Regions from separate parts of the Rhizobium sp. CCGE531 genome, predicted to be linked through region 1. Evidence: riboswitches for the same ligand, from Rfam matches in the RefSeq annotation. Region 1 holds a riboswitch; each other region holds the start of a gene.
What was found. A riboswitch is a leader RNA that binds a small molecule or an ion and turns the genes downstream of it on or off. The one in region 1 is predicted to bind thiamine pyrophosphate.
Positions count from the first base shown of each region.

Region 1 (9,826 bases):
GCGACGCCAATCGTCATGGCCGCGCCAGTCGCCGCGGCCGCGACCGTCGTAATACTGCGCCTGTGCGTTGCTGACAGGCGCCAATGCGCCACCTACCACCGCAGCGGCCAGCATAACCGTAAGAACCGTCTTCTTTATCATGACTACCTCCAAAGCAGCCTTCATGCTCAGCGAATGCGCGAGTCATTTAATCAACGTTTTAAGCATGATTATGTTCAGCTGAATATTCTATGAATGCGCCGTTCATCGGGCAAAAGATTGGAAAAACAGGCTCGAGCAGCGATTTTCGGCACGATAGTTCAGCGCGGCGGTATCAGTCGTGTCGCTCTTATCCATTCCAGCGTCCGCGATTCGGGATCAGGATTTCGGGTGATATCGGTCACCACGGCGGCGATATCGGCGCCATGGTCGAATACGCCGCCAAGGCGTTCGACCGTCAACCCGCCGATCGCGACCAGCGGAAGATTGCCGATGCGGCTTTTCCACTGGCCGATACGCTCCAGACCCTGCGGCGCCCAGGCCATGGCTTTGAGAATGGTCGGATAGATTGGTCCGAGGGCTATATAATCTGGCTTGGCCGCAAGCGCTGTCGCCAACTCCATTTCGTCATGTGTCGAGAGCCCCAGTTTCAATCCGGCGGCCCGAATGGCCGCGAGATCAGCGGTGGCAAGATCCTCCTGGCCGAGATGGATGAAATCGCAGCCTTCTTCGATCGCGAGCTGCCAATAGTCGTTGACGATCAACTGGCATCCGTAAGCGGCGCAAATTGCGCTCGATTCGCGGATCTCCGCGCGGATCTCCGATGGCGTGCGATCCTTGACGCGTAGCTGCACCAGTTTGACGCCGAGCGGCACCAGCCTCTTTATCCAGGCCGCACTGTCGACGATCAGATAGAAGGGGTCGAGGGTCATGAGAACACCGCCTTTCCGATGACCGGTGTCGATGGCACCGCCATATCGCGCGGCTCCAGCATGCCCGCGCGGAAGGCCTGCCGGCCTGCCTCGATCGCCTTGGCGAAGGCTTCCGCCATCATGGCCGGATCGGCGGCGCCGGCGACGGCCGTATTGAGCAGCACCGCATCGAAGCCGAGCTCCATGACGGTGGCGGCATGCGAGGGCCTGCCGATGCCGGCATCCACGATCAAGGGTATCTCGGGAAAATGCGCCCTCATGGAGCGAAGGGCGGAAAGATTGAGCGGACCGGCCGCCGTTCCGATCGGCGCGCACCAGGGCATCAGCACCTTGCATCCGGCCTCCAGCAATCGTTCGGCGACCACAAGATCGTCCGTCGTATAGGGAAAGACCTCGAATCCATCGTCTGTGAGGATTCTCGCTGCCTCCACCAGTGCGAAGACATCCGGCTGCAGCGTGTCGTGGTTGCCGATCACCTCCAGCTTGATCCAGTTGGTCCGGAAGACCTCGCGCGCCATCTTCGCAGTTAGCACCGCTTCGGAGACACCATGGCAGCCGGCGGTATTGGGAAGAATGTGAACGCCAAGCTCACGAATCATCTCGAAGAAAGCACCGCCATTGCGCCCGCCCGCCGTTTCACGGCGCAGCGATACGGTAGCGATTTCGGTTGCCGAGCGCTTGACGGCTTCCGCCAGCACAGTCGGCGACGGGTAGCGCGCCGTGCCGAGAAGAAGATGCGATGCAATCTGGGTTCCGTAGAGCTCGAGCATGGTCAGCCTCCCTGCATCGGTGTCAGGATCTCGATCCTGTCGTCGTCGGTTAAGGTGTGGTCGTCGCGTTCTTCGCGATGGATGAGTTCGCCATTGACGGCGGTTGCCAGCCACTCGCCTTCGTATTCGAGCGCGGCGAGAAGCTGCGAAAGCGTGGTTGCGTCGACGATCTGTGCTTCGCCATTGATGATCAGGCGCATTGGCGGTTCCTGTCGCTGTTATGTCCGGAAAATAGGAGATCCGCGGCTTCCGCCGCTATCGCCGGCGCCAGCAGGAAGCCGTGGCGATAAAGGCCGTTGATAAGGATGGTCTTGCCCTCCTGCGTTACACGCGGAAGATTGTCTGGAAAGGCAGGACGGACGCCGGCGCCGGTTTCGACGACGGCTGCGTCGGCAAAGGCGGGATGCAGCGCATAGGCGGCGTTTAGAAGTTCCATCAGCGAGCGGGCGGTGATCGGCCCCTCGAAGTCCGTTTCGATCATCGTCGCGCCGACCATGAACAGGCCTTCGCCGCGCGGCACGATATAGACGGGAAATCGCGGATGCAGCAGGCGGACGGGCCGCGCAAGGGTAATTTCCTGCGTCCGCAGATAGAGCATTTCGCCGCGCACGCCGCGTAATTTGGGGCTTTCGCCGACACGGGCAGCCCCCGTACAGTCGACAACGTCAGAAAACTGGCCGTCATCCGAGATCTGATCGACAAAGGTCACGCCCGTTGCTGAGAGAGCGTCTCTCAATGACTGTAAGACGTCACGAGGATTGACGTGTGCTTCCTGTGAAAAAAACAGGCCATGCTTGAAGCGACCGGCAAGCGAGGGCTCAAGGCTGGCGATCTCGCCTTCCTCTATCAAGCGATAGCCAGTCGTGCGGTTGGCGAACCGCTTCAGCTCGTGCTGATCGCGGTTTGGCGCGACGACGAGCGTTCCATTGCGGACGACCTTGCCGGGCAGAATCGCTTCCCAGCGATCGGCGGAATCGCGGCCTCGTTCCAGCACGGCTTCATCCGCACTTTCCCGTTCACACCATGGCGCCAGCATGCCGCCGGCGAGCCATGAGGCGGCCCGACTGAAATTCTGACGGGGCTCGACAACCGTGACTTCGGCGCCGCGAGCATGCAATTCGTGCGCGACGGTGAGGCCGGCAATGCCGGCCCCTTTGACGAGGACACGCATGTCACTCGGCCGGATGCGCTGTGGTGTCGATCGGCATATAGAGATCGCCGCCCTCCCGGTATTTCGCCGCCATCGCTTCCAAGCCTTCCTTCTGCGCCTCGGCGCGGATGTCGTGCGAAATCCGCATCGAGCAGAATTTCGGGCCGCACATCGAGCAGAAGTGCGCCACCTTGTGGGCTTCCTTCGGCAAGGTCTCGTCATGGAAGCTGCGGGCGGTATCGGGGTCGAGCGACAGGTTGAACTGGTCCTCCCAGCGGAATTCGAAGCGGGCGCGCGACAATGCGTCGTCGCGCACTTGCGCGGCTGGATGACCTTTGGCGAGATCCGCCGCATGGGCGGCGATTTTGTAGGTGATGACGCCGGTCTTGACGTCGTTGCGGTCGGGCAGGCCGAGATGTTCCTTCGGGGTTACGTAGCATAGCATCGCCGTGCCGAACCAGCCGATCATGGCGGCGCCGATCCCCGAGGTGATGTGATCGTAGCCCGGCGCGATATCCGTTGTCAGCGGCCCGAGTGTGTAGAAGGGCGCCTCGCCGCAGACGGCAAGCTGCTTGTCCATGTTCTCCTTGATCTTGTGCATCGGCACATGGCCAGGACCTTCGATCATCACCTGGCAATCCTTGGCCCAAGCAATCTTCGTCAGTTCGCCGAGCGTCTCGAGTTCGGCAAACTGCGCGGCGTCGTTGGCATCGGCGATCGAGCCGGGGCGTAGGCCGTCGCCGAGAGAGAAGGAGACATCATAGGCCCGGCAGATGTCGCAGATCTCCTCGAAATGCTCGTAAAGGAAGCTCTCGCGGTGATGATGGAGACACCACTTGGCCATGATCGAGCCGCCGCGCGAGACGATGCCGGTGACGCGATTGACGGTGAGCGGGATGTAATGCAGCCGCACCCCGGCATGGATGGTGAAATAGTCGACGCCCTGCTCCGCCTGTTCGATCAGGGTGTCGCGATAGACCTCCCAGGTGAGGTTCTCGGCAATGCCCTCGACCTTCTCCAGCGCCTGATAGAGCGGGACGGTGCCGATCGGCAGCGGAGAGTTGCGGATGATCCATTCGCGGATGTTGTGGATATTGCGGCCGGTCGAAAGATCCATGACGGTATCGGCGCCCCAGCGGGCGGCCCAGACCATCTTTTCGACCTCTTCCGCCATGGAGGAGGTGACGGCGGAATTGCCGATATTGGCGTTGATTTTCACCAGGAAGTTCCGGCCGATAATCATCGGTTCGCTTTCCGGATGATTGATATTGGCCGGGATGATCGCGCGGCCGGCCGCCACTTCCTGGCGGACGAATTCGGGCGTCACATGATCCGGGATATGGGCGCCGAAGCTCTCGCCGTCGCGAATCAAGGCTTCGGCTTTCGCCGTGCGGCCGAGATTCTCACGTATGGCGATGAATTCCATTTCCGACGTGATGATGCCGGCCCGTGCATAGGCAAGCTGCGTGACGGCCTTGCCGTCCTTTGCCCGCAGCGGCTGGCGCTTGGCCGGAAATTCCGGCGTCAGCCGCTCGCCAGTGACAAAACCATTGTCTTCGGGGCGCACATGGCGGCCCTCATAGGCCTCGACATCGCCGCGGGCGAGCGCCCAGTCGCGACGGAGCTGCGACAGGCCCTGTTCGATGCGGATATCGGCACCCTCGATGGTATAGGGGCCGGAGGAATCATAGACGACGACGGGCGGCTCGCCCGATGTCGGATGGACGCTGATCTCGCGCATCGGCACGCGGATGTCTGTGTGAATATCTCCCGGAATGTAGATCTTCCGCGACGCCGGCAGCGGGCCTGTCGTGACGGTCGGGGTGAGGTTCTTTGCGGCAATGGTCATGGTTTGAGGCTCCAAGTTGCGGTTGGAGACCCAGTCAATCAGCCGGAATGATGGAAAGACGCCGGCATGGAATCCACCCAGGAATCCGAAAGCCTTCGAGCGCTTGCACCGTCCCTACGCCAGTATGAACTGGATCAGGTCAACGGGTCACTGCGCACGCTAGCAGTATCTCAGCCCTTGCCGGGACCCCCCTGGTGAATGCTGGAAGGCTATGCTCTCCGTTTGGCTCCTGTCAAACCCGGACGATAATCGCATTTTTCCGGAAGGCAGCGTTCGCCGCCTCAGAGATTCTACAATTTAAACGTGTTTTAACGAGTTGCCGGCGTGGCGCCACCTCAATAACGAGGGGCAGTGTTGCCGTTGAAGCGGTGAGGACCGGTGTGGGAGAGCTTGCTGGCGGTATCGAGCCAGATCTTGCACCGAGCGCGCGCCAGCGGTGGCAGAAGGCGAAGTCCTCGCTGAGATAAATGCCCGTCCCTTCCTCGACCATGCATTCGAACAGGGCATATTGGGTGCCTGGCGAGCGCTTGGTGCTCGGATAGGCGTGGATGGCGTTGTAGCGCAGTTCGGGATGGGCGGCGATCATCCTTTCGATGACGGCGCGCTTGATCAAAAGCATGCCTGTGCCCGCATAGATGGCGCTGACGAAATCGCCCTCGCGCTCGGCGCTCTGGCCGACCAACGGTGTTCCGGCATAGTGGAGTGCCGCCGCCGCAAGTGACACCCCATCGCGCGAGTCTACACGGGCAGCGGTGTCCCAGTCATAATCCTTGATCGGATACATGGCGGCGACCACGTCCTTGTCCGCATCCAGCAATCGCATCACCTGATCTGGCTCGAAGCTGATGTCGGCGTCGACGAAGAGCATGTGGGTCGCCGTCGTATCGTTCAGGAAGGACGATACGAGCGTGTTGCGGCTGCGGGTAATCAGCGCGTCATTGCCGAGAAGGGCGAGCGTCAGTTGCACGCCGGCCTGTGCGCCCGTCTGCATCAGGGCAAAGATGGACTGCATATAATCCTTGGTGACGAGGCCGCCGAAGCAGGGTGCCGCTATGAAGATCAGCCGATTCTCATTCATGCGCGATTTTTCCCTTCCAATGGCGCGAGTCGCCGGAATCTAGGAAGATTCATCATTTCTGTGTGTAGCGATTTGTTGAGTTTTGTTTCTGAGCCTTGCCGGAATTCGCAGGCGAGCTCGCAGGCCTTCCGAGGCCCATACGGTGGCTAGGCCTCTTGCCGGCGGTGGATTTGGCCGTCATCTCCAGTCGGGTGCCGACGCCGATCTTGCCTGCGATCGCCGGGCGAAGGACCTGCCTTGGCTTCGTCAGTTGAATTAAGCAACAGCGGTCAAGACTAACGCCAGACTGGAGTCGGTCTCCCCTTCACATAATTGACAAACATACGGGCTGTTTGTAAGTCTGAAGCAGGACAGAAATTGTCTTGCGGTCGAGCGATCGGCCGGATCGGTAGGGGCATTTCAAGACCTTTGCCGCGGGGTCAATCATGGAGGTTCGAGGGGACTCAAGCCAACATTACGTGCGTACTTGCCGGGCTACACGGTCGCGTTTTCGACCGAACCGATCTTCAAGGTGGTTTCCAGCTCAGCGCTCGCGGTAAATTAGAAATGCATATTACAACCAGGAGTTTAATATGAATATCAAGAGCCTTCTTCTCGGCTCCGCTGCTGCGCTGGCAGCAGTTTCCGGTGCCCATGCAGCCGACGCTATCGTTGCTGCTGAGCCGGAGCCGTTGGAATACGTCCGCATCTGCGACGCTTACGGTGCTGGTTACTTCTTCATTCCGGGCACTGAAACCTGCCTCAAGATCGGCGGCCGTGTCCGTACCGAAGGCGAGTGGTACGATGCCTACAACCCGAACAGCAAGAACGGTACGCTGTGGCATACCCGTGCAGAGCTGAGCGTCGACACCGCGACCGACACCGAATACGGCCCGCTGAAGACCAACACGGTCATCCGTTGGGACTGGAGCGACGGCAACTCCACCTCCACGAAGCTGCTGTTCGCCAACATCAGCCTCGGCGGCTTCCTCGTCGGTAAGGCCGACTCGCAGTATAACTCCTACATCGGTTATGCCGGCGACGTCATCAACGACGACGTGATCTATGACGGCCCGTACGAACTCAACCAGCTGACCTACAACTATGATGCCGGCAACGGCTTCACGGCTATGGTCTCGGTGAAGACTCGAACTCCAGCGGCTCTGGCGCTTCCTATGGCGCAAGCTGGTGGTCTGACGACAAGGGCAACCACTACGCTCCTGACGTCGTTGCCGGTGCCGGCTTCAAGTCTGGCGCATGGGGCTTCAAGGTCGTCGGCGGTTACGACTCGATCGTCGAAGAAGGCGCCATCAAGGCTCGTGTCGACGCTGACTTCGGCGTATTCTCGGCCTTCTTGATGGGCGGCTACAACACGGACGGCGACAAGCTGAACAAGTATGCCGGCACCAACCTCGATCGTTCGGCTTGCCCGGTTAATAGCCCGGCGAAGTGCGGCTGGGGGACTGGGCAGTTTGGGGCGGCGTTGGCGTTCCGATCAACGAAAAGCTGAAGTGGAACCTGCAGCTCGCCTACACCGACTCGAAGATTTTCGCCGCTACCACGAACGTCAAGTGGAACCGGTCAAGAACCTGCTCATCGAGCCGGAAGTCTCCTATACCAACTTCGATTCTGTAAACCAGGATCAGTGGGCTGGTATCCTGCGCTTCGAGCGTAGTTTCTAATTTTGAATTACCCGGCCTCGCGCCGGGTATAGAGAAGCCTGATGTTTCCAATCCGTCAGGCTTCTTTCATCGATCGGTTGACCTCCGATCAAAGTAAAGGATCCGGCTTTCCCTCCGGATCCTTTTTTATGTCCGATGCTTTGATTTTGCGCGGCATGCTTTAAGCTGCCGACGTCACTACCTCATGTGCCTGCTCCAGCGGAAACCATGTCTTCAAGACCATCTTGATGAACATCTGCCCGCAGGGCACGAGCTGGAAATTGCCCCTGTCGAGCGTCCATTCGGTGATCAGTCCGCCGATGACGGCCGTCAGTGCCGAGGCGGCCGTATCCGGCGTCCAGGGCGCTGGCAGCCTCGTCTTCTCATTCATCAGGGTGAATATGCGTTCGAAGTGTTCGTGCATATCGTGCCGGAAGGAGCTGGCGCGGTTTGTGGTTCCGTCGCAGAACGCCATGTCGAGATGCATCATCACCTTCAACATGCTTCTCTTGCGCGGATCGCCCTGGACATCGTCGAATATCCCGGCAATCGCCTCCGCCACAAGATCAAGCGGATTTGCCGGAAGCTCCTTCGACATCCGCTCGGCCAATTCCTGAAACGGCTGCTGAGCTTCGTCGCGAATCGCGAACATCAGCCCTTGCTTGTTCTTGAAATGCCAGTGCACGGCCCCCCGCGTCACACCAGCTGCTGCGGCTATCTCCTCGAGGCTGACATTCTCGTAGCCCTTGTCGAGAAACAGAGCCTTTGCAGAGTGCAAGATCTCGCTCCTCGTTTCCGCAGCCTCCTCCTTAGTGCGCCTCATTCGCGTCTCCACGGAAATCAGTTTTCAAGCTGTACCCCTTTTTTTTGGCATTCTTACCCCACCACTGCCGCTTATCGCTGGAACTCCCCATACCAGCAATGCGGCCGAATTATATAATCCCCTAAAATTAGGGAAGGAAATCGTAACAGGAGGCCTTCGTCAAGCGCCTATAAGCCACGCGCAAGTTTCCGCGTGCAATTTCCCCGCGTTGGGAAGTGAAAAGTCGAAAATGTGTGGATGCTAATGTGTGGCCATGGCGGCGATATATTGGCTGACGGAGCCAAATTCGCTCGCCCGGGACACGATGCGCCAATCAAATCGGGGCACAGGCGCGTTTGATCTCCGGCGTTCGCAAGTCCGTCCGTTCATATCGACCATCGACGTCAAGCCGTCGCCTTCGCGCGGCGAAGCCTGGCGATAGTCATGTTCGAATCGCGTACGCGTAAGCCATCGGAGTTCCTCTCAACGCTCGTGTCTGGAGGCCCCAATGACGAGCATTACCTCAGTCTCTTCCAATAACCACTACCAGCATAAGACATCGCGCTCCACATCTTCGAGCGACGACGGTTCCATCTCGTCGCTGCTATCAGGCAGCTCTTCTGGCGATTCTTCCGGCACGAGTTCCTCATCCTCTTCGAACGACTCGTCTCAGCTTGCTTCGGCGCAACAGCTGATCGCGCAGCTGATGAACATCATCCTCAACCTGCAGGCCAATAGCGGCACCGACAGCTCGACCTCGAATTCGGATGGTGATTCGACCGGTTCGACATCGAGCACGGAGCAGGCTTCCGCCACCGGCAGCCAGAATGGCAAGCAGAGCGATATGATCAGCGCCATGGACGCCAATGGCGACGGCAGTATCAGCGAGGCGGAATTTGTCGCTGCTCGGCCGTCTGATGTCAGCCAAGACCAGGCGAAACAACTGTTCGCAAGCTTCGATCAGGCCAATACCGGCTCGCTCAGCGAATCGCAGCTTAAAGATGCCATGCAGGCAGGTCGACAGCCGCCCCCGCCACAGGGCGGCCAGATGAGTGACGACGAACTCTCCACGGCGTTTTCTTCCATGGACGCGGATGGCGACGGCAATGTGAGCCAATCCGAGTTCGTTTCTGCCCGTCCGTCCGATGTCAGCGAAAATCAGGCAACGGCGCTGTTCAAGAGCCTCGATACATCCGGTTCCGGATCGTTGACGCAGAGCCAGTTCGAGCAAGCCATGAAGCCACAGCCGCCGCAGATGCCTGATTTCGGCAGTTTCTACACATTCAATGAGCAAGACCAGACGACGAGCGATCTCCTGACGCTCTGATCGAACCTGAGCTTTCGCATTTGACCCATGCGAAGTGCCGGCAACCCGGACAAGAGACGTTGGGGCCTCCCCGTCCGGGTGAGCCGGCTCTCTTTATATTCGCCCGATGGATAGTTGCCGGACGCGGGAGAAAAATCCGAAAATACTCGATGCGGGATCGACGGAATTCGGCGGATAGGCCGTTCAATCCTTGCGAACCCATGCTTGATGTCGAAGGATGATACGCTGACCGAGATGCTGCGATCTGACGGGAGCCGCTTGCCGGATTTGACGGCCGGGCACAGCTTTTTTGCCGAAAG
Region 1 covers NZ_CP032685.1:400,220-410,045, forward strand. The annotation lists gene CCGE531_RS21365 (hypothetical protein) at 1-141, opposite strand, end outside; gene CCGE531_RS21370 (thiamine phosphate synthase) at 300-911, opposite strand; gene CCGE531_RS21375 (thiazole synthase) at 908-1,681, opposite strand; gene thiS (sulfur carrier protein ThiS) at 1,684-1,881, opposite strand; gene thiO (glycine oxidase ThiO) at 1,872-2,852, opposite strand; gene thiC (phosphomethylpyrimidine synthase ThiC) at 2,854-4,680, opposite strand; TPP riboswitch at 4,774-4,883, opposite strand; gene CCGE531_RS21395 (hypothetical protein) at 4,913-5,758, opposite strand; partial or broken gene CCGE531_RS35305 (porin) at 6,331-7,419, shown strand; gene CCGE531_RS21405 (TetR family transcriptional regulator) at 7,580-8,221, opposite strand; gene CCGE531_RS21410 (EF-hand domain-containing protein) at 8,709-9,527, shown strand.

Region 2 (9,826 bases), on a different replicon from region 1:
CCTCCTCGTCACCGGAGGTCAGCAGGACATCGAAGCCTTTCTCGGCCAGGCGGATGCCATAGAGCAGGTGCTGGATGGCATGATCGGAGCGTTCGCCGCCCATGGCGCCCGCGAGAATCAGCCTGACGGCACCGCGATCGATCGCTTCCGAGACGGCAATCTCGCCGTCGGTCGCAGCCTTCGCCGCCGGATAGGGCTGCTTGGGCACATTGGCAAACGCAGCTTGCAAATCGGCGGGCGTGGAATCGAAATCCCCGACCCACAGCTCAGGCTCCACCCCGAGCGCGATCGCATGGCGCATTCCGCCATCGGCTGCGATGAAACGGCTGCCGGAAATGGCGGCGCGCAACCGCTCGGTCAGGCGGAGTTCGCCGCCGAGCAGGATGGTGAAGGTGGTGGACTGGCTCATGAGGCATGCCCATAGCGCAAAGTCATATCCCTAGGGAAGAGCAGCATGGGCAAGAACGGCCACGACGGCGGTTCAGTCGTCCGTTTCCTTGAGGCGCGCCTGGAAAACCTGCTCGTAGCCGCTGACATAGCGATCGAACAGCAGCGAGAAGCTCTCGATCTCCTCCGGCGTCCAGTCGGCGAAGATGCTGCCGATGACGGAATATTTCTGCGCCTGGATCTCCGACAGCAATTTCTGCCCGAGCGCGGTCAGTATCACGACGATGCGCCGCGCATCCGCCTGCGATGCCTTGCGCCGCAACACGCCGCGCGTCACCATGTCGGCAACGATGCGGCTCGCCCGCGAAGGATCGATGCGCAGCATCTCGGCGATGGTGCCGACGGTGACCTCGCCTGTCGTCTCCGCCCGCCGCACAACATCGAGCACGTCGAGATGCGAAAGCTCGAGCCCCGGCGCAACGCTCTCAATGGCGAGCCTGCCGATCATGCGGCGACCTGTCAGCAGCCGCATGCGCGTCATCGCATGGCCGATGCGCAGGAGATTCTCGTCGTCGGTCAGGGCCTGAGCTTCAACTTCACGTGTATTCGTCGCAGATGTCATCTTTCCACCATACCAGAGGCGGACAAGAAATAAAACATGCAAACAGCATTCACATGTCATTGACATTTATATGCTATTGGCACATATGTATCAGGTATGAAAACCGGGGCGTGCCGCGCATTCGATCGACCGCGCAGCGTTTCGGCCAAGCTCGGATTTCCTGCCCCATGGACATGCAAACAACCTTCGCGCCGCTCGTCGCGGATCACAGACGGCGGCTTATACTCTTCCTGTTTCTGATGACTGCCATGTTTATGGCAACGCTCGACAACCAGATCGTCTCGACGGCGCTTCCGACGATCGTCGGCGAATTCGGGCATTTGGAACGCTTCGGCTGGATCGGATCGGCCTATCTTCTCTCCCTCTCCGCCGTCATGCCCGTTTACGGCAAGCTCGGCGATCTCTTCGGCCGCAAATATGTGATGATGACGGCGATCGCGATCTTCACGATCGGCTCCGCCGTCTGCGGCCTTGCCGTTTCGATGAACACGCTGATCGCCGCCCGCGTCCTTCAGGGCCTCGGCGGCGGCGGCATCCTCGTGTCGATCTTCGCCGTCAACGCCGACCTGTTCGAGCCGCGCGAGCGCGCCCGCTACCAGAGCTATTCCAGCCTCGTGCTGATGGCCTCCGGCGCCATCGGCCCCGTTCTCGGCGGCACGATGAGCGATCTCTTCGGCTGGCGCTCCATCTTCCTCGTCAATGTGCCGATCGGCTTTATCGTGCTGGCCGGCCTTGCCACCATGCTCCCCTACCGCAAGCCGGCCCGCCGCCCGAAGATCGATTATGCCGGCGCAATCCTCCTTGCGCTGACGACGACGAGCATCGTGCTTGCCGCCGACGGCAGCGAACTCTTCGGATCGCTGTTGTCGCCGCAATGCCTCGGCATCATTGCCTTGGGCGTGATCTGCGCCATCGCCTGGGTTTTCATCGAGCGCCGCGCGCCCGAGCCGATCGTGCCGATGTCGCTGTTCCGCAACCCGACATTCGGCCTCCTGCTGATCATCTCGATCACCAGCGGCGCCGTTGCCATCGGCATGGTCAATTATTTCGCGCTCTTCCTGCAGACGACGACGGGCCTTTCGCCCTCGATGGCCGGCCTGCTGTTCATTCTCCTGACCGGCGGCATCGTCTGCGGCTCGTTGTCAGCAGGCAGGCTGATTGCGGCCAGAGGGCGCTACAAGCCCTTTGCCATCGCGAGTGCTGCCTGCAGCGCCATCGCATTTGGCTCGCTCGCCTTCGTCCATGCGGGCACGCCCATCGTCTTCATCGGCGGACTGATGCTGCTGCATGGCATCGGCATCGGCCTTGCGCAGCAGGTTCCCGTCATCGGCGTGCAGAACGCGGCAGCAGCCCGTGACGTCGGCGCGGCGACCGGCGCCGTCACGCTCTCGCGCATGGGCGGCGCCTCGATCGCCATCTCCATCTATGGCGCCATTATCGCCGCCAAGCTCGGCAATGTCGGCGTCTCCATCGCGGGCGTATCCGACATCGAGCAGCTGACGCCGAAGATGATGGCCGCATTGCCCGAGGCGACCCGCGAGGCCGTCGCCAATGCCTATGCAAGCGCCTTCAGCCCGCTGTTCATGACGGCTGCGGGCATCTGCCTCATCGGCCTTCTGACCGCGCTGACGCTGAAGAACGTGCAGCTACCCGGTGCTGTGAAGAAATTCGAAAGCACCGCCGCCGCTCAGGCCGCCGAGTAAGGTCATCCGGCCTGCAATCGACAAGGGAATCATTTCCCTTGTCATCCCTTCGTCACAGGGCTAAATCTGCCGACGCTCTAACGGGGTGCCTCATGTCCTTCCGGACATCTGGCTGAGAGGCTTCACCGGCCAACCCGCGGAACCTGATCCGGCTAACACCGGCGGAGGGATTAGACGCGTGACGAAATCATAGCGCCCTTTCCCCTTCAAGACGAAACCCAGAGCATGGTGCCGAAAAGTGTAAACGGTTTTCGGGCGACATCATGCTCTAATTATTTGATTTTAGAGCGGATTCAGATTTTAGGTCGATAGACCTAAAATCATCCGGCTCTAGGAGGAGGCGCTGTCGTGCAAAACCGATCGCTATTGTCATACTTCGCCGGACTGGCCCTTGCCGCCGGCGCAACGTTTTTTGCTGCCCAGACCGCCGAGGCGGCCGACAAGACCCTGACCATCTACACCTATGAGAGCTTCACCGCCGATTGGGGTCCGGGCGCCAAGGTCAAGGCCGCCTTCGAAAAGACCTGCGGCTGCACGGTCAATTATGTCAGCGTCACCGATGGCGTCGCCCTTCTGTCCCGCCTGAAGCTGGAAGGTGCGGGCACCAAGGCCGATATCGTTCTCGGCCTCGACACCAATCTCGTCGACGAAGCCAAGGATACCGGCCTCTTCGATAAAAGCGGCGTCGACACCTCGGCCCTCAAGCTCCCCGGCGATTTCAAGGATGACGTCTTCGTGCCCTACGACTACGGCCATTTCGCCGTGATCTACGACAGCCAGACGGTCAAGAACCCGCCGAAGAGCATGAAGGATCTGATCGAGGGCGATCCCTCGCAGAAGATCGTCATCGAGGATCCGCGCACCTCGACGCCTGGCCTCGGCCTGCTGCTCTGGGTCAAGTCGATCTATGGCGACAAATCAGCCGATGCCTGGGCGAAGCTCAAGGGCCGTATCCTGACCGTCACCCCCGGCTGGTCGGAAGCCTACGACCTCTTTACCAAGGGCGAAGCGCCGATGGTGCTCTCCTACACGACGTCGCCGGCCTATCACATGATCGAGGACAAGACCGACCGCTACCAGGCCGCCGCCTTCTCCGAGGGACATTACATCCAGATCGAAGTCGCCGGCCTCATCAAGTCCTCGCCGAACAAGGAGCTCGCCCGCGACTTCCTGAAGTTCATGATCTCCTCAGGCTTCCAGGACATCATCCCGACAAGCAATTGGATGATGCCGGTCTCTGCTACCTCGGAGCCGCTGCCGGATGCCTTCAGCAAGCTCGTCGTGCCGTCGAAGACTTTCCTGATGAGCCCCGCCGACGTCGACAAGAACCGCAAGGCCTGGATCGACGAATGGCTGGCAGCCACCAGCGGCAATTGACGCCCTGACCATGCTCGCGGCACCCGAACGAAGACGCGCCATTTCCGGCGGGGCGCTCAGCCTCGCCGGCATTGTGCTCTTCGTCGGGGTCGCCGTCCTCGTCCTCTTGGCCGCCGGCATCGAATCCGGCGGCGACACCACGCTGAGCGACCCCTATCTGCTGGGCGTCCTGCGCTTCACGCTGCTGCAGGCGGTGCTTTCGACGCTGCTCTCCGTAGTGCTCGCCATACCGGTCGCCCGCGCCCTGGCGCGCCAGCCGCGCTTTCCCGGCCGGCTATGGCTGCTCCGGCTGATGGCCGTGCCGATGGGCTTGCCCGTGCTGATCGGCGCGCTCGGCCTGCTCGGCATATGGGGCCGGCAGGGATTGTTCAATCAGGCGCTTGCAGCGCTCGGCCTGTCGCAGCCCGTCAGCATCTATGGCCTTGCCGGCATTTTGCTCGCGCATGTCTTCTTCAACATGCCGCTCGCCTGCCGGCTGATGCTGGCCGGGCTGGAGCGCGTTCCGGCGGAATATTGGCTTGTGGCCGGCGGTCTCGGCATGCGGCCCGCCTCGGTCTTTCGCTTCATCGAATGGCCCATCCTGCGAGGCCTCATTCCGGGCATCGCCGGCCTGATCTTCATGCTCTGCGCCACCAGCTTCACCCTGGTCCTGATCCTCGGCGGCGGCCCGGCCGCAACGACGCTGGAGGTAGCGATCTATCAGGCGCTCCGCTTCGATTTCGATCCCGGCCGCGCCGTGATGCTGTCGCTGCTGCAGATCGCCGTCACTCTCCTCATCCTCGGCGCCATGACGCTGTTTCGCGCGCCTGACGACCACGGACTGACCAGCGGCCGCGCGCTCCACCGCATCGATGGGCAAGGGACGACTGCCCGATGGATCGACGCTCTTCTGCTGTCTGCCGCCACACTCTTTCTCGGCCTGCCGCTCGCTTCCATCGTGGTGACCGGGCTCGAGGCGAACCTTCTGAAACTCGCCGGCCAGCCGATCTTTCTGCAGGCGGCCGTTACGAGCCTGGCGATTGCGCTCGCCGCCGGCCTTCTGGCAGTCTTGATATCCTTTGCCATCATTCGCGCCCGATCGGTGATATCGGCGGATCGCCGCAAGACCGTCAGCCTGTGCGGCCTAGCGCTCACGTTGAGCGCAAGCTCGTCCCTTATTCTGCTCGTCCCACCGATCGTGCTGGCAACCGGCTGGTTTCTGGCGCTGAGACCATTAGGCGATCCCAGCCGCTTCGCCGCCATCCTCATCGTTGTTATCAATGCGCTGATGGCGCTGCCCTTCGTCATTCGCGTCGTCGAGCCGGCCTATGCAATCCATGTCAGCCGCACCGAACGGCTGGCGGCGAGCCTCGGCCTTCACGGCATGGCCCGCCTTCGGCTGATCGATTGGCCGGGTCTGCGCAAGCCGTTCTTCACCGCGCTCTCCTTCGCCATGGCGCTGTCGCTTGGTGATCTCGGCGCTGTCGCCCTCTTCGGCTCGGATAGCCTCATGACCCTGCCCTGGCTGGTCTACAGCAAGCTCGGCAGCTACCGCACGAACGACGCCGATGGATATGCCTTGATCCTCGGCCTGGTGTGCCTTCTTTTGACCATCGCCGGCACGGCCGGCCAAGGCACGCGCGATCATGAAAGCAGGGGAAATGACTGACGGCCACGACATGAAGGAACAGGGCATCGCCATGGCCGGCGTCGAGCTGCGCCTCGGCACGCATGACTTTCGGTTCGACTGCACGTTGCCGCAGGGCAAGATCATCGCCATTGCCGGGCCGTCGGGATCTGGAAAGTCGACCTTCCTCAATTTAGTGGCCGGGTTCGAACAGCCCGATCGCGGCCGCATTCTGCTCGCCGGACAGGACGTGACCGGCCTGCATCCCGCCGAACGACCGGTGTCGCTGGTCTTTCAGGACAACAACCTCTTTGCCCATCTCGATCTCTTCACCAATGTCGGCCTTGGCATCAACCCATCATTGAGGCTTTCGGCACAGGACCGGCAAAGGGTCTCGGGGGCCTTGGCGCGCGTCGGCCTGCCCGGTTTCGAGAAGCGCAAGCCGGGAACGCTCTCCGGCGGCGAACGGCAACGCGCCGCGTTCGCAAGGGCGCTCGTACGCGACAAGCCGATCCTGCTGCTGGACGAACCCTTCGCCGCCCTCGATCCCGGCCTGCGCTCCGGCATGGTCGAACTCCTGAAAGCCCTGCATCGCGAGAGCGGCAATACGGTGCTGATCGTTTCGCACGATCCGGCCGAGGTGCGGCGTCTTGCCGACCACGCCGTCTTCATCGACGGCGGCGCGATCAGGCTTGCCGCCTCCCTCGAGACCTTCCTGAAGGCGGGCGATATTCCGGCTCTGACCACATTTCTGCAGCATTGATTGCGCTGCAGCATCCTGCTGTCGGCTTTGCCTTAATTTCGTCGCGCCGAACGGCTGAAAGTCCTGGGAAATGCTTGCTAAAATACAACGCCGCCACATTTAAACGGAGTCTCGCTATGCAACCGGTGCTAAAATCGGCTACAGCAGGGGTCGGAGACCGCCCGGGCAAATGCGGACCGATGGGGATGCAAGCAACCTTTATCGGCGCGCGACGATGAGCAGCCCGGTAACGATCAACCGGATTTGGCGCCAAGCCGGCATGGCAGCGAAATGAGTGGGACACTGGTACTGAAGCAGAGCGAACGAGCAGAACGAAGGATCAGCGTGACCGTCGCAGCCCGTGTGCGCCGCCTTGCCCCGCTCCTTGTCGCTGCCATGGTGCTGGACAGCTGCCAAACGGTGATGGACCAATCCTACCAGCCGAGCGTTTCGCCCTCCGCCAATCCGCAGATCGTCTCCGAGGTACAAAAAAACGATCCGCGCGCGCAGATGGGCGCACGCGAGCATCCGCGCATCCTCGCAAGCTATGGCGGCGAATACAAGGACGCCAGGACAGAGCGGCTTGTCGCCCGTATCGCCGGCGCCCTGACCAGCGTGTCGGAAAACCCGCAGCAATCCTATCGCATCACCATTCTCAATTCGCCCTCGATCAACGCCTTCGCGCTTCCGGGCGGCTATCTTTATGTGACCCGCGGCCTTCTGGCGCTTGCCAATGATGCTTCCGAAGTCGCTGCCGTGCTGTCGCACGAGATGGCGCACGTGACAGCCAATCACGGCATTGAGCGGCAGAAGCGCGAAGAAGCCGAAGTCATCGCCAGCCGCGTCGTTTCGGAAGTCCTGTCGAGCGATCTGGCCGGCAAGCAGGCGCTCGCGCGCGGCAAGCTGCGTCTCGCCGCCTTCTCGCGCCAGCAGGAACTCCAGGCCGACGAGATCGGCATCCGCACACTCGGCCAGGCGGGCTACGATCCCTATGCCGCCACCCGCTTCCTGAACGCGATGGAAGACTACAGCCGCTTCATGTCGGCCAATTCCGATGCCGACCAGAGCCTGGACTTCCTTTCGAGCCACCCGAGCACGCCGCAGCGCATCGATCTCGCCAAGGCGCATGCCCGCGAATTCGGCGAGGAAGGCAAGGTCGGCGACATCGGCCGCGATTATTACCTGAACGGCATCGATGGCCTGCTCTATGGCGACAGCCCCGAGGAAGGCTATGTGCGCGGCCAGACCTTCCTGCATGGCGGCCTTGGCATCCGCTTCGACGTGCCGCCCGATTTCCGCATCGACAACAAGGTCGAGGCCGTGATGGCGACTGGCCCGGGCGATATCGCCATTCGTTTCGACGGCGTTGCCGACAGCCAGAACCAGAACCTGACGAATTATATTTCCAGCGGCTGGGTGACAGGCCTCGATCCCTCCTCGATCCGGTCGATCACCGTCAACGGCATGCCTGCCGCCACCGCGCGTGCTTCCGCCGATCGTTGGGATTTCGATGTCACCGTCATCCGTGACCGCACGCAGATCTTCCGCTTCCTGACGGCCGTACCGAAGGGGAACATCGCTCAGCTCAACCAGACGGCGGACGTGCTACGGTCGAGTTTCCGGCATATGACGCCGGACGAAGCCGCCTCGCTGAAGCCGCTCAGGGTCCGCGTCGTCACCGTCAAGCCCGGCGACACGATCACGACGCTCGCCGCCCGCATGATGGGCACCGACCGCAAGCTCGACCTGTTCAAACTGATCAACGCCCTACCGACCGGGGCGACGATTGCACCGGGCGACAAGGTCAAGATTATTTCGGAATAGCAATCGGTCTATCGTCTCTCGGCCGGAAGAAGACCCTTCTCAGGCATAGGTCGCCATGCGGGGATCCGCATCCACCAGCGCGTTGCGGAGCTTGTCCATCGCGCGGCTTTCGATCTGACGCACGCGCTCCTTGGAAATTCCGAGATCGGCGCCGAGTTCCTCGAGCGTCGCTCCATCCTCGACGAGGCGGCGTGCCTGGATGATCTTCATCTCGCGTTCGTTGAGGTGCTTCAGCGCCGAGGCAAGCCATATGCGACGGCGTTCACCGTCGATCATGTCGGAAACCTGCTCGTCCGGAAGCGGCTCGTTGCTGATGAGAAAATCGATCCGCTCCGCGCTTTCGGAATCGCCCGATATCGAGGGCGCCTGCAGGGACGTATCGCTGCTGGAAAGGCGCGCATCCATCGTCTGCACGTCGGCAAGGCTGACGCCGAGCGCAACCGCGATTTCCTCATGGATGGACTGGACGGTAACGCCTGAATTGCTGCGGGCGAGCTTGGCGCGCAGGCGGCGAAGATTGAAGAACAACGCCTTCTGCGCCGAACTCGTGCCACCGCGCACGATCGACCAATTGCGCAGAATATAATCCTGGATCGAAGCGCGGATCCACCAGCTTGCATAGGTCGAGAAGCGAACTTCCCGTTCCGGCTCGAATCGGGCGGCCGCTTCCAGGAGACCGACATAGCCTTCCTGCACGAGATCGCTCATCGGCAGTCCGAAATTGCGAAATTTGCCCGCCATGGAAATGACGAGGCGCATATGGGCGGTTGCTATCTGATTGCGGGCGCCGCGATCATCGTGATCCTTCCAGCGTATAGCAAGATTATGCTCTTCGTCGCGATCGAGATAGGGGGCAGCCATCGCAACTTTGATCATGCGTCGATCTGCAGACATATTCGTCATACGCATCTCCTAGGTTCGGCCTCAAATCGTCTGTAATGCCGCAGTCGACGAAAAGGGCAGCAAGTATCGTTTCCGAACATCGCTGCTCGGATGGAAATCAATGAATGAAATTCAAATTGGAGACCGATATCCGGTTCACCGGATAATCGATGACTAGTCTTGTTCGATCTCAGCGAATGGGTCTGACGATTGAAGCATGCTCAGATCGCCGGGGGGCTTCAAATGAAAACGCATAGGCCGGTCCTCGTGAATGTCGATAAAACAGGCCGTTCGGAAACTTCTCCCCACTGGAGTGCACCCACACCGACCGCTAACACGAGGCTTAAACGCGGCAGAAGCAAAAAGGTTCCAAAGAAAAAACCCGGCACGATGGCCGGGTTTTTTTAAGCAGGATTGGCGCTCTGGCCTTATGCGGCTTCGTCCTGGGAATCGTCTTCCTCGACGACCTTGCCACGCTTCGGGCCTTTGTTGAGATTGATCTCGACAAGGCGAACGGCTTCCGTTTCCGACATCTTGTTGACGGCTGCAATTTCGCGCGCCATGCGATCGAGCGCAGCTTCATAGAGCTGACGTTCGGAATAGGACTGCTCCGGCTGGTTCTCGGCGCGATAGAGATCGCGAACCACTTCAGCGATGGAGAGCAGATCGCCGGAATTGATCTT
Region 2 covers NZ_CP032684.1:3,870,953-3,880,778, forward strand. The annotation lists gene CCGE531_RS18815 (thiamine diphosphokinase) at 1-409, opposite strand, end outside; gene CCGE531_RS18820 (MarR family transcriptional regulator) at 482-1,009, opposite strand; gene CCGE531_RS18825 (MFS transporter) at 1,177-2,712, shown strand; TPP riboswitch at 2,784-2,899, shown strand; gene thiB (thiamine ABC transporter substrate binding subunit) at 3,097-4,089, shown strand; gene thiP (thiamine/thiamine pyrophosphate ABC transporter permease ThiP) at 4,100-5,737, shown strand; gene CCGE531_RS18840 (ATP-binding cassette domain-containing protein) at 5,730-6,458, shown strand; gene CCGE531_RS18845 (M48 family metalloprotease) at 6,834-8,261, shown strand; gene CCGE531_RS18850 (RNA polymerase factor sigma-32) at 8,301-9,164, opposite strand; gene CCGE531_RS18855 (CarD family transcriptional regulator) at 9,572-9,826, opposite strand, start outside.
Region 2: linked by a shared signal. The riboswitch ahead of thiB (thiamine ABC transporter substrate binding subunit) and the one ahead of thiC (phosphomethylpyrimidine synthase ThiC) in region 1 are both predicted to bind thiamine pyrophosphate.

Region 3 (9,826 bases), 320 kb from region 1:
AAGGCGTGGACACGGGCTTTGTTGCCCTGGGCTATGCCAAGATCGCGATCCTGGGTGTCGTGCAGGGATTGACCGAGCTTTTGCCGGTCTCCTCTACTGCCCATATGCGCCTGGTGCCGGCCCTGCTCGGCTGGCAAGATCCAGGTTCGGCCTTTTCGGCTGCTATGCAGCTTGCAGCCCTTGCCGCCATCGTCTCCTATTTCTGGAGCGACGTTCGTTACGTCACCTTCGGATCGCTCGATGCCATCAGGCAGAAGGATTGGCGCTCGCCCGCGATGCGGCTCGCGATCGCCATTGTCGTTGCGACCGTGCCGATCGTCATCGCAGGCCTCTTGCTTTCTAAGTCGTTGAATGCCTGCGGCACCTCGTTGCGCAGCCTCTGGGTGATCGGCATCGCCTGTGTTGTCATGGGCCTGCTTCTGGCGGTGGCGGAACTCTATAGCCGCCACCGGAAGGGTATCGAGCAGATGACGCTGATGGATGCCCTGTTCGTCGGCATCACCCAGGTCGGCGCGCTTATTCCCGGCGTTTCGCGCTCGGGCTCGACGCTGACTGGCGCGTTGTTCCTTGGCCTGAAGCGCGACGAAGCCGCGCGGTTCTCGTTCCTGCTCGGCTTGCCGGCCATTGCGCTTGCCGGCATGAAGGAGCTCTTCGAGCTCTACAAGGCGCATATTCCGATGGAAGCCTGGTCCGTTCTGATCGTCGGCCTCATCGTCGGCAGCATATCCTCCTTCATCACCATATGGGGACTGATGCGCTTTCTGGAGCGTTTCTCGACCTGGCCTTTCGTCATCTACCGTGTCGTGCTCGGCGTCGTCATTCTCTTCGGCGTGCTAACCATGGGATGGGCTTGAGCGGCCTGAATCAATCCGGCTGCCAAGACTTCAATGCTGGCGTTGCCCTCCAGGGCAGCGCCTTTTTCGTTCTGAAGCCATTATCCGAAGACGAGGCCGCATCGGTAGAGACAGGTTTATTTTCTCACTTCTTTTCCGTCTGCCACAGGGCATGGAAATGCTGCACGGGCCCGTGGCCGCTTCCGACCGAAAGCTCGCCCGCGGCTGCAACCGCGGCGGCGAGATAGGCTTTGGCGGCGGCGACGGCTTCGGGGAGTGGCGAGCCCTTGGCGATCTCAGCGGCGACAGCGCTGGAGAGCGTGCAACCCGTTCCATGCGTATTCTTCGTCGGCAGCCGTTCGGCTTCGAACCAGGTCAGGCCGCCGGCGCTTGCCAGCACATCCGGACTTTCCTCACCCTCGAGATGACCGCCCTTGACGAGAACTGCCGAAGGCCCCAGCGCTGCCAGCGCAAGCGCCTGGCGGGCCATGTCCTCGCGACTTCCTGCCTCCGCGTCATGCAACAGCGCCGCAGCCTCGGGCAGGTTCGGCGTGATGACTGTCGCCAGCGGCAAGAGCCGCGTGGTGAGCACGTCGACGGCATCGGCTGCAAGCAAGGCAGCACCTCCCTTGGCGATCATGACGGGATCGAGCACGACGGGCACATCGCGATGTCGCGCCAGAATATCCGCGACGGCATCGGCGATCGCGGCGTTGGCGACCATGCCGATCTTGACGGCATCGACGCGGATATCGGCGAAAATCGCCCGGATCTGGTCTGCCACAAAAGAGGGTGGCACCGGATGGACGCCGGAGACGCCCTGCGTGTTTTGAGCCGTCAATGCCGTCAGGGCGGCCATTCCATAAACGCCGCGGGCAGAGAAGGTCTTCAGGTCAGCCTGGATACCGGCGCCGCCGGACGGGTCCGAGCCGGCGATGGATAGGACATTGCGGATCATGGGGCGGATCATTGGCGGGCCTCCTTGATGGCGTTCGCGATGAGGGCTGTCGCGGCTTGCGGGTCCGATTGGCCGCAGATGGCGGAGACGACCGCAAGGCCGTCCGCGCCGGCCGAGAAAACGTCCGCGGCGTGCTCCGCCTTGAGGCCGCCGATTGCGACTGATGGAACCGGGCAGAGCCTGACGATACGCGTGAGACCATCGAAGCCGATCGGTTGCTTGTGGTCGGGCTTGGTGGGCGTGGCAAAGACCGGGCCGACGCCGGCATAGTCGACGATGCCGGCATCCATGGCGGAAGCAAGGGTTTCCGTTTCCACCGAGAGGCCGAGGATCATGTCCGGCCCGATGAGGCGGCGCGCTTCGGCGGCGTTCATATCCTCCTGCCCGATGTGCAGACCATCCGCGCCGATGGTAATGGCCGCTTCGATATTGTCGTTGACGATCAGCCGGGCATTGGTTCCCTGCAGGATCTGTTTGAGGGCGCGGCCTGTCTCGATCATGACTGCGGTCGGAGCATGCTTGTCGCGCAGCTGTACGATCGTGGCGCCGCCGGCAATGGCGGCACGGGTCGTTTCGATCATGCCGAGGTCGGCACACAGCACGAGATCGAGGACAAGGTAGAGCGAGAGATCGAAGTCCTTCATGCTACCGATATCCTTGCGTCGCGATCCAGCACTTCCGGGGTAAGTGCAGCGAGTGCATCGAGGAAACGCCAGGAGAAGGAGCCTGGACCATCTGCCGCCGCTCCAGCCTGTGCACCGGCGACGGCGAAGACGGCGAGCGCCGCCACGGTCGCGTCGAATGGTTCATCCGGCCTTGCCGCCGCAAAGGCGCCGACAAGGCAGGTCAGCGGGCAGCCGAGTGCGGTTACTTGCGGCATGAATGGCGAACCGCCGGCGATGCGCTTCGCCTTCTGCCCGTCCGTCACGAAATCCGCGACACCGGTGACGGCGACGACACAGCCGTGCTTTTCAGCCAGTTGCCGGGCGGACTCTTCCGCCTGCTCGACGGCGTCGCGGCTATCGACGCCCTGGCCACGGCTCATAACGCCGGCAAGCGCGATGATCTCGGATGCATTGCCGCGAATGATCGTCGGTCGCAGCTCCAGCAATTGCGCGACCGCCTTGCGACGAAATCCAGTTGCATAATGGGCGACGGGATCGAGCACCCAGGGCTTGGCCGCTCCGTTTGCCGACTGCGCCGCCTTCAGCATGCCCGCAAGCCATCCGGCCGAGAGCGTGCCGATAGTGATCGTCAGCGCACCGGAGATGGCGGCAAACTCGCCCGCTTCCTCTTCGGCATGCACCATCGCCGGCGATGCCCCGGCGGCGAGCATCACATTGGCCGCGATGTTCATGGCGACGAAATTGGTGATGCATTGCACCAGAGGCGGGTTCGCCCGTATGGTGCCGAGCAGACTGCCTGCGGTAAGTTGGTCTTGCATATCGCCCCTTTCGGGCGGGCGAGACGCAAAGGGACGACGTGCTGAGCTTAGCGAGGTCCCGAGCGACTCCCTCCGCCAGCATGATCTGGTTCAGGTTCGAAGGGTCCTTCTCAGCCCGCCGGAAAGCGGACGCCCCTGTCTCTCATCTCCCTTCTTTTCGCAGACAAAGACGCCGGTGTCATCAGCAAATCACAAAGGCCTCAGCGGCGAATGGGAATTGGAACCGCCTGATTTCCGGGCGACCAATGCAGTAAATGCATGGGTGCAGTGATCTCTTAGCTCTGCAAAAGGCTGGGGGTTTCGATTATATATTTCTCATCGAAGCGAAGGGAGCGCCAAACACGGCAGCTCAGCTTCGAAAGCCCAAGGAAAGGGGATCATCATGAACGTAGCACGCTCTTTCAATAACTGGCGCAAGTATCGTCAGACGGTCGCCGAACTGGGCCGTATGTCCACGCGCGAACTGCATGATCTGGGTATCGATCGCGGCGAAATCCGCAACGTTGCCCGCGCAGCCATCGCTCGCTAGCGGTCCGTAACGGCTCCTTATAAAGCTGAATTATGCCAGCGCCTGTTCTTCCCGAGCAGGCGCTTTCGTTTTGTCTGGAAGTATCGTTCCACACTTTGATCTCAGCCGTGAGCGGACCAACTCAGCCCGCCGCTTTTCGCATAGCGCATAACTGCCCTGCAAAGAAATGCCTATCAGGTGAGCAAAAATTGGCTATTATCCTTCTTATCGAAGCGATGCATCTCCTCCCGCATCCCTTCGTTTTTGCAGACGTCCTTCTCCTCCTCCCAGGGACGACTGCGGGAACAGCGGCATTCCTCCTCCCGTCCGCTGTTCGGTTCTTGTAAAAAGCCTGCCGCACCTCCTCCCGCGGCAGGCTTTTTCGTTTCAGGCACTATTCAACCGATTTCCGCCTCATTTCGCCGGCCTGCAGCGCCCGTCGGATGCGGTCACTGCCGTTTGCGCCATCTCCGGTCCCGGCCTGTTCGAAAACCGAAGACCTTCTCTCGCAAAAATGAACGGCCGTCACTATGTGCGACGCCTGTAGCGCGCTACATCGAAGACCAACCCCCAACGTGATTCCCCGAAACAGGAGGATGCCCATGACCGGTTCTGCCGAATACACGCCGCCGAAAGTCTGGACCTGGAATAAGGCCAATGGCGGCCAGTTCGCCAATATCAACCGTCCGATCGCCGGGTCGACCCACGAAAAGGAACTGCCTGTGGGGCGCCATCCCCTGCAGCTCTATTCGCTCGGAACGCCGAACGGCGTGAAGGTCACCATCATGCTCGAAGAGCTGCTGGCGCTCGGCCAAAGCGGCGCGGAATATGATGCGTGGTTGATCAAGATCGGCGACGGCGACCAGTTCGGCAGCGGTTTCGTCGACGTCAATCCGAATTCGAAGATCCCGGCCTTGCTGGATCGCAGCGGCCCGAAACCGGTCCGCGTCTTCGAATCGTCATCGATCCTGATGTATCTCGCCGAAAAGTTCGGTGCCTTCCTGCCGACCGAGCAGCCGGCTCGCGCCGAATGCCTGTCCTGGCTGTTCTGGCAGATGGGCAGCGCCCCCTATCTCGGCGGCGGTTTCGGCCATTTCTTTGCCTATGCGCCGACGAAAATCGAATATGCGATTGATCGTTTCGCCATGGAAGTAAAGCGCCAGCTCGACGTGCTCGACCGTCGCCTGGCTGAAAGCGAATATATCGCCGGCAGCGACTACACGATCGCGGATATTGCCATCTGGCCGTGGTATGGCGGCCTCGCCAAGGGCTGGCAGTACGGCGCGGCCGAGTTCCTGCAGGTGCAGGACTACAAGAATGTTCAGCGCTGGGCCGAGCAGGTCTATGCGCGTCCCGCCGTCAAGCGCGGCCGCATGGTCAACCGCATGTCGGGCGATCCGTCCGAGCAGCTGCGTGAGCGCCACGACGCCAGCGACTTCGAGACCAAGACGCAGGACAAGATCGAACCTGCAAGCTGACAGGCAGTTTTGCTATTCATTTCTTCGAACCCGCGGTCTCCGGATCGCGGGTTTTTTATTGGGTTCACCAGCGACGACAGCGAGGCGGCCAAGTCAGCCTCGCTCCATCTTGTCAGGTCTAATGTCCTGCTGCCGAAGGCGTGTCGCCCGGCATAGAACGCAAGGCGCTCCTGCAATGCGTTTTACGTATGACGCAAGAGGAATGCTTCTCCATGCAGCAAGTTGCTGATGATAATGCCCTGGATAACAATGTCATCGCGGGCGTGTCGTCGCAGCAATCGAGTGGGGGGAGAGAGGCGCTTTTAAAGTGCCTGGTTTCGGGCGGTGACGAGCGGCTGGATTGCGATGCGGCCAGCGGCCTCAATATGTATGGTTATGGTCCGGCGCCTCGTCCGGGCGACCTTGCTTTCGGTTCCTCCACGGCGTCGACGATTTCCGCCAGTGCCTTTGCCGAAGTCGACACGTACTACGCCGGTCTGGTCCGCGAAATGGAAACCGGCTCGGCTGCAGCCATCTATGAGCGTGAAATTGGACGAGTGCGCCTGGATCTGCTGCGTCTGCTTGGTCTCAACCGGGTCGCCGGACAACCGCATGTCGACGCGATCCTGGCAACTTCGGGCACGGACATCCATCTCTTTGCTGCCTCGCTTCTGGCGCGCGAGGATGACCGCGCCTTGATGACTGTCACTCTGATGGGCAACGAGACGGGCAGCGGCGTCATGACCGCCTCGGCCGGCCGGCATTTCATGGGCCGCGTCAGCAGCGACCGCGCGGTTGCCAAGGGCGAGGAGCTGCGGCCCGGCGACGCGACACGCAACGCGACCATCGCCGTCCGCAACAAGGACGGTTCCCTTCGTGCCGACAGCGAGGTCGAGGAAGAGTTGCGGGGCCTGATCGAGCTCGGCAGGGTTGCGGGCCTGAGATGCCTGCTGGTCGTGACCGACGTGTCGAAGACCAGCCTTCTCGCGCCGAGCCTGGAAACGGTGTTGCGCCTCAAGGCGCGTTTCGGCGACGCGCTCGACATCATGATCGATGCGTGCCAGTTCCGCCTGGCGGCGGCGACGATCCGCGCCTACCTCGCGCATGGCTTCATGGTGGCACTCACGGGTTCGAAATTCCTTGCCGGACCGATTTTCAGCGGCGCGCTCCTATGCCCGCCACAAATGTCGGAGCGGTTCAAGCATCGCCACCTGCCGGCGGCTCTGGCCGACTATTGCGGCAAGGCCGAATGGCCAAAGGGTTGGGCTGCGCGTGAAACGCTATCCGAGCGCGCCAATTTCGGCCTGCTGCTGCGCTGGAAGGCGGCTTTGTTCGAGCTCCAATCCTTCGTCGCTCTTCCGGAAGAGCAGGTCATTGCCGTTCTCTCTACCTTCGCCGAAGCAATGACCGCCAGGCTTGCCAACGACCCTGCCTTTGCGCTGCTAGAAAGCCGTCCCCTTGATCGGCGCTGCCTATGGGGCGTGCCATCGGTCCGCCACTGGGATGAAATCCCTTCGATCTTTTCGTTCTATCTGCGCGACGCGGGCAATGCAGATGTCTTAAACGCGGCCGAGACCGCGGCGGTCTACAAGGAGCTAGCCATCGAGGAAGATGGGTTCGCCGCCGTGCGCATTGGCCAGCCCGTTCGCTGCGCCGATTTCGGCGAGATGCCGGCCAGCGCCCTTCGCATTTGCCTGAGCGCGCCCTTGGTCGTGCGGGCTTGTGAGAGCGCGGAGGCGCTTGCAAGCGTTATCGATCAGGCCATGCTGGTGCTCGATCGGACGGCGGAGATTGCGGCACGACATGCTTCCATGCCTGCCGTAAGACTTGCAAGCGCCTAGAGGTCGGCGAAATCGCCCCTGACGATGCCGTGGCGCTGAAGCTTGTCGTAGAAAGTCTTCCTCGGAATACCCAGCGCCTCTATCGTCTTGCGCACGTCACCGTTGTTTTGCTGCAGGGTCTCGCGGATGAGTTCTGCCTCGTAGCGCTCGACGCGGGCAGGCAATGAAAGCCCTGCCTCGACCATCGGCGCGTCGACGGATTTCGGCAGGACGGTCGCCTCAAGCCCAAGCACGAAGCGTTCGGCAAAATGCGAGAGTTCGCGAACATTGCCCGGCCAGTCGTGCTGCTGTAGATGGCGGCGCACGGTGGTCGTAATGGCCGGCATCTCGCGCTTGAAGCGGCTGGCGGCGCGTTCGGCGAAATAACCGAAGAGCAGGGGTATGTCGTCGCGCCGTTCCCGCAGCGGCGGAATGGAAAGCGTGACGACATTGAGACGATAATAGAGGTCTTCGCGAAAATCGCCGCGCTGACCCGGGTCGCTGAGATCGACCTTTGCCGCCGCCACGACACGCAGATCGACCGGGCGGACTTCGTTGGTTCCGAGCGGCGACACCTCTCGCATTTCCAGCACGCGCAACATCTGCACCTGGATGGCCGGCGGCATGCTTTCGATCTCGTCGAGGAAAAGCGTACCCCCGCTCGAATGCTCGATGCGGCCGATGCGCTTTTTCTGCGCGCCGGTGAAGGCGCCCGGCTCGTGGCCGAAGAGTTCGCTTTCGATCACGGTTTCGGGCAGGGCGCCGCAATTCAGCGCAACGAAATTACCCTTGGCGCGGCGGCTCCAGCGATGCAGCAGGCTTGCGACCACTTCCTTGCCGCTACCGGTCTCACCCGTCACCAGCACGTCGACATCCGTATCGGCGATCTGCCGCAGCGTGTGGCGCAGGCGCTCGATCGCCGGGGTCTGGCCGATCAGCGGCAGATCGCCCTGGGCCTGCTCCGCCGCCTGCCGCAGCGTGCGGTTCTCCAGAACGAGCCGTCGTTTCTCGGCAGCGCGCCGCACGCTCTGCACCAATCGATCCGTCGCGAAAGGCTTGGCGATGAAATCATAGGCGCCATCCTGGATTGCCTGCACCGCCATCGGTATATCGCCATGACCCGTCATCAGGATAACAGGCAGATCGGCGTCGAGCCCTTTGATGCGGGCAAAGAGCTGCTGGCCATCCATCTGAGGCATGCGGATATCGGAGACGACGACACCGGCAAAACCGGCATCCAGGGCATTGAGCGCTTCGATCGCGGCGGGGAAGGCGGAGACGATAAAGCCAGCAAGTTCAAGGGTCTGCTTCGTCGCCCTCAACAGATCCTTGTCGTCATCGATGAGGAAGACGGGGGAATGGTCGTTCATGCTGTGGCCTTGCGCAAATGGATGGTGAAGCAGGTGCCGCTGCCGTTGCTCTCGACATCGATCCGGCCGCCATAGTCAACGACGATGTCCTTGGAAATGACGAGGCCGAGGCCGAGACCCTTTTCCTTGGATGTATTGAAGGGCGTAAACAGCTGGTCGAGGATTGCGGCGGGGATGCCCGGCCCGTTATCCGAGACGACGACTTCGACATCGTCGGACGTCTCAAGCACCGAAACCTCGACCTTGGCCTGCTCGCGGCCTTCCAGAGCTTCCAGAGCATTCTGGAAAAGATTGATCAGCACCTGTTCCAGCCGGATGCGCGTGCCGACGACGAGGAGGCCTGTCGGCGGCAGATCGATTTTCAGCGCGTCGAGACGGCCGGCAAACCGGCTCCTGAGCAGGACGACGGCGCCTTCGATCGCGCTTCTGATGTCCACCGGCTCGGGCGCGGTCCGTCCCTTGCGGCCAAAAGCCTTGAGTTCTTCGGTGATCGTGCCGATGCGCTCCGTCAGCGCCGTAATCGCAGACAGATTGTCCTTGACCGGTTCCGTCTGCTGCCTGTCGAGGAAGATATGCGCATTCTCGGCATAGGCGCGGATCGTCGCGACGGGCTGGTTGATCTCGTGGGCGACGCCGGCTGCGACCTGACCCAAAATGGCGAGGCGGTTGGCCTGCACGAGATCTTGCTGCACGCCCTGCAGCTTGGCCTCCGTCGCCCGGTGGTCGGCGATCTCCGCCTCCAGCCGATCGCGGGCGCGGCTGAGATCCTCGGTTCGTTCCAGAACGCGGCGCTCCAGTTCTTCGCGGGCGATCCTGCTGACGGCGATCTGCATGACGGAGACATCGCGGCGGCGCAGCAGGAATGCGGCGAAGGCAAGGATCGGCAGCAGCACGGTCAAGGTTAAGAAACGCGTCTCGCGCATCGAGGAGGCAATGGCCTGATCTGTCGGGATGAGATAGCCGAGTTGCCAGGGCGTCGACGGGATTGCCGTCGTCAGCCGCAAATATTCGGCGGCGCTGCTGCCGGGCAGGACGGCGCGAACGATGGTCGCATCCGGGCCTACGGTCTCCGGACGGCTGACCGGCAGCGGCGAGAGCGGAGCGGCGCCGAATTGCAGGCTCTTGCGGATGGCCGCCGCGTCTTCTCGGTCCAGCGGTGTCGTCGTCATGAAGCGCCACGAAGGCAGGCTGGTGATGAGGATGACGCCGCGTTCGTCGGTCACATAAGCGGGACGACCGGTCTCGCTCCAGTCGGCTTCCAGCTGATCGAACTCCATTTTCACCACGACGACGCCCAATGCCGAACCGGCATCGCCGACGCGGCGGGAAATATAGAGGCCGGGGCGATTGCTGATCGTACCAAGCGCAAAATGCTCGGCGGTTCCCGCCTCCATGGCCTTGCTGAAGTAGTCGCGGAAAGAATAGTCGTTGCCAAC
Region 3 covers NZ_CP032685.1:722,645-732,470, reverse strand. The annotation lists gene CCGE531_RS22860 (undecaprenyl-diphosphate phosphatase) at 1-854, shown strand, start outside; gene thiD (bifunctional hydroxymethylpyrimidine kinase/phosphomethylpyrimidine kinase) at 979-1,791, opposite strand; gene thiE (thiamine phosphate synthase) at 1,800-2,435, opposite strand; gene thiM (hydroxyethylthiazole kinase) at 2,432-3,235, opposite strand; TPP riboswitch at 3,286-3,382, opposite strand; gene CCGE531_RS22840 (DUF1127 domain-containing protein) at 3,618-3,764, shown strand; gene yghU (glutathione-dependent disulfide-bond oxidoreductase) at 4,346-5,221, shown strand; gene CCGE531_RS22830 (hypothetical protein) at 5,434-7,041, shown strand; gene CCGE531_RS22825 (sigma-54 dependent transcriptional regulator) at 7,038-8,390, opposite strand; gene CCGE531_RS22820 (sensor histidine kinase) at 8,387-9,826, opposite strand, start outside.
Region 3: linked by a shared signal. The riboswitch ahead of thiM (hydroxyethylthiazole kinase) and the one ahead of thiC (phosphomethylpyrimidine synthase ThiC) in region 1 are both predicted to bind thiamine pyrophosphate.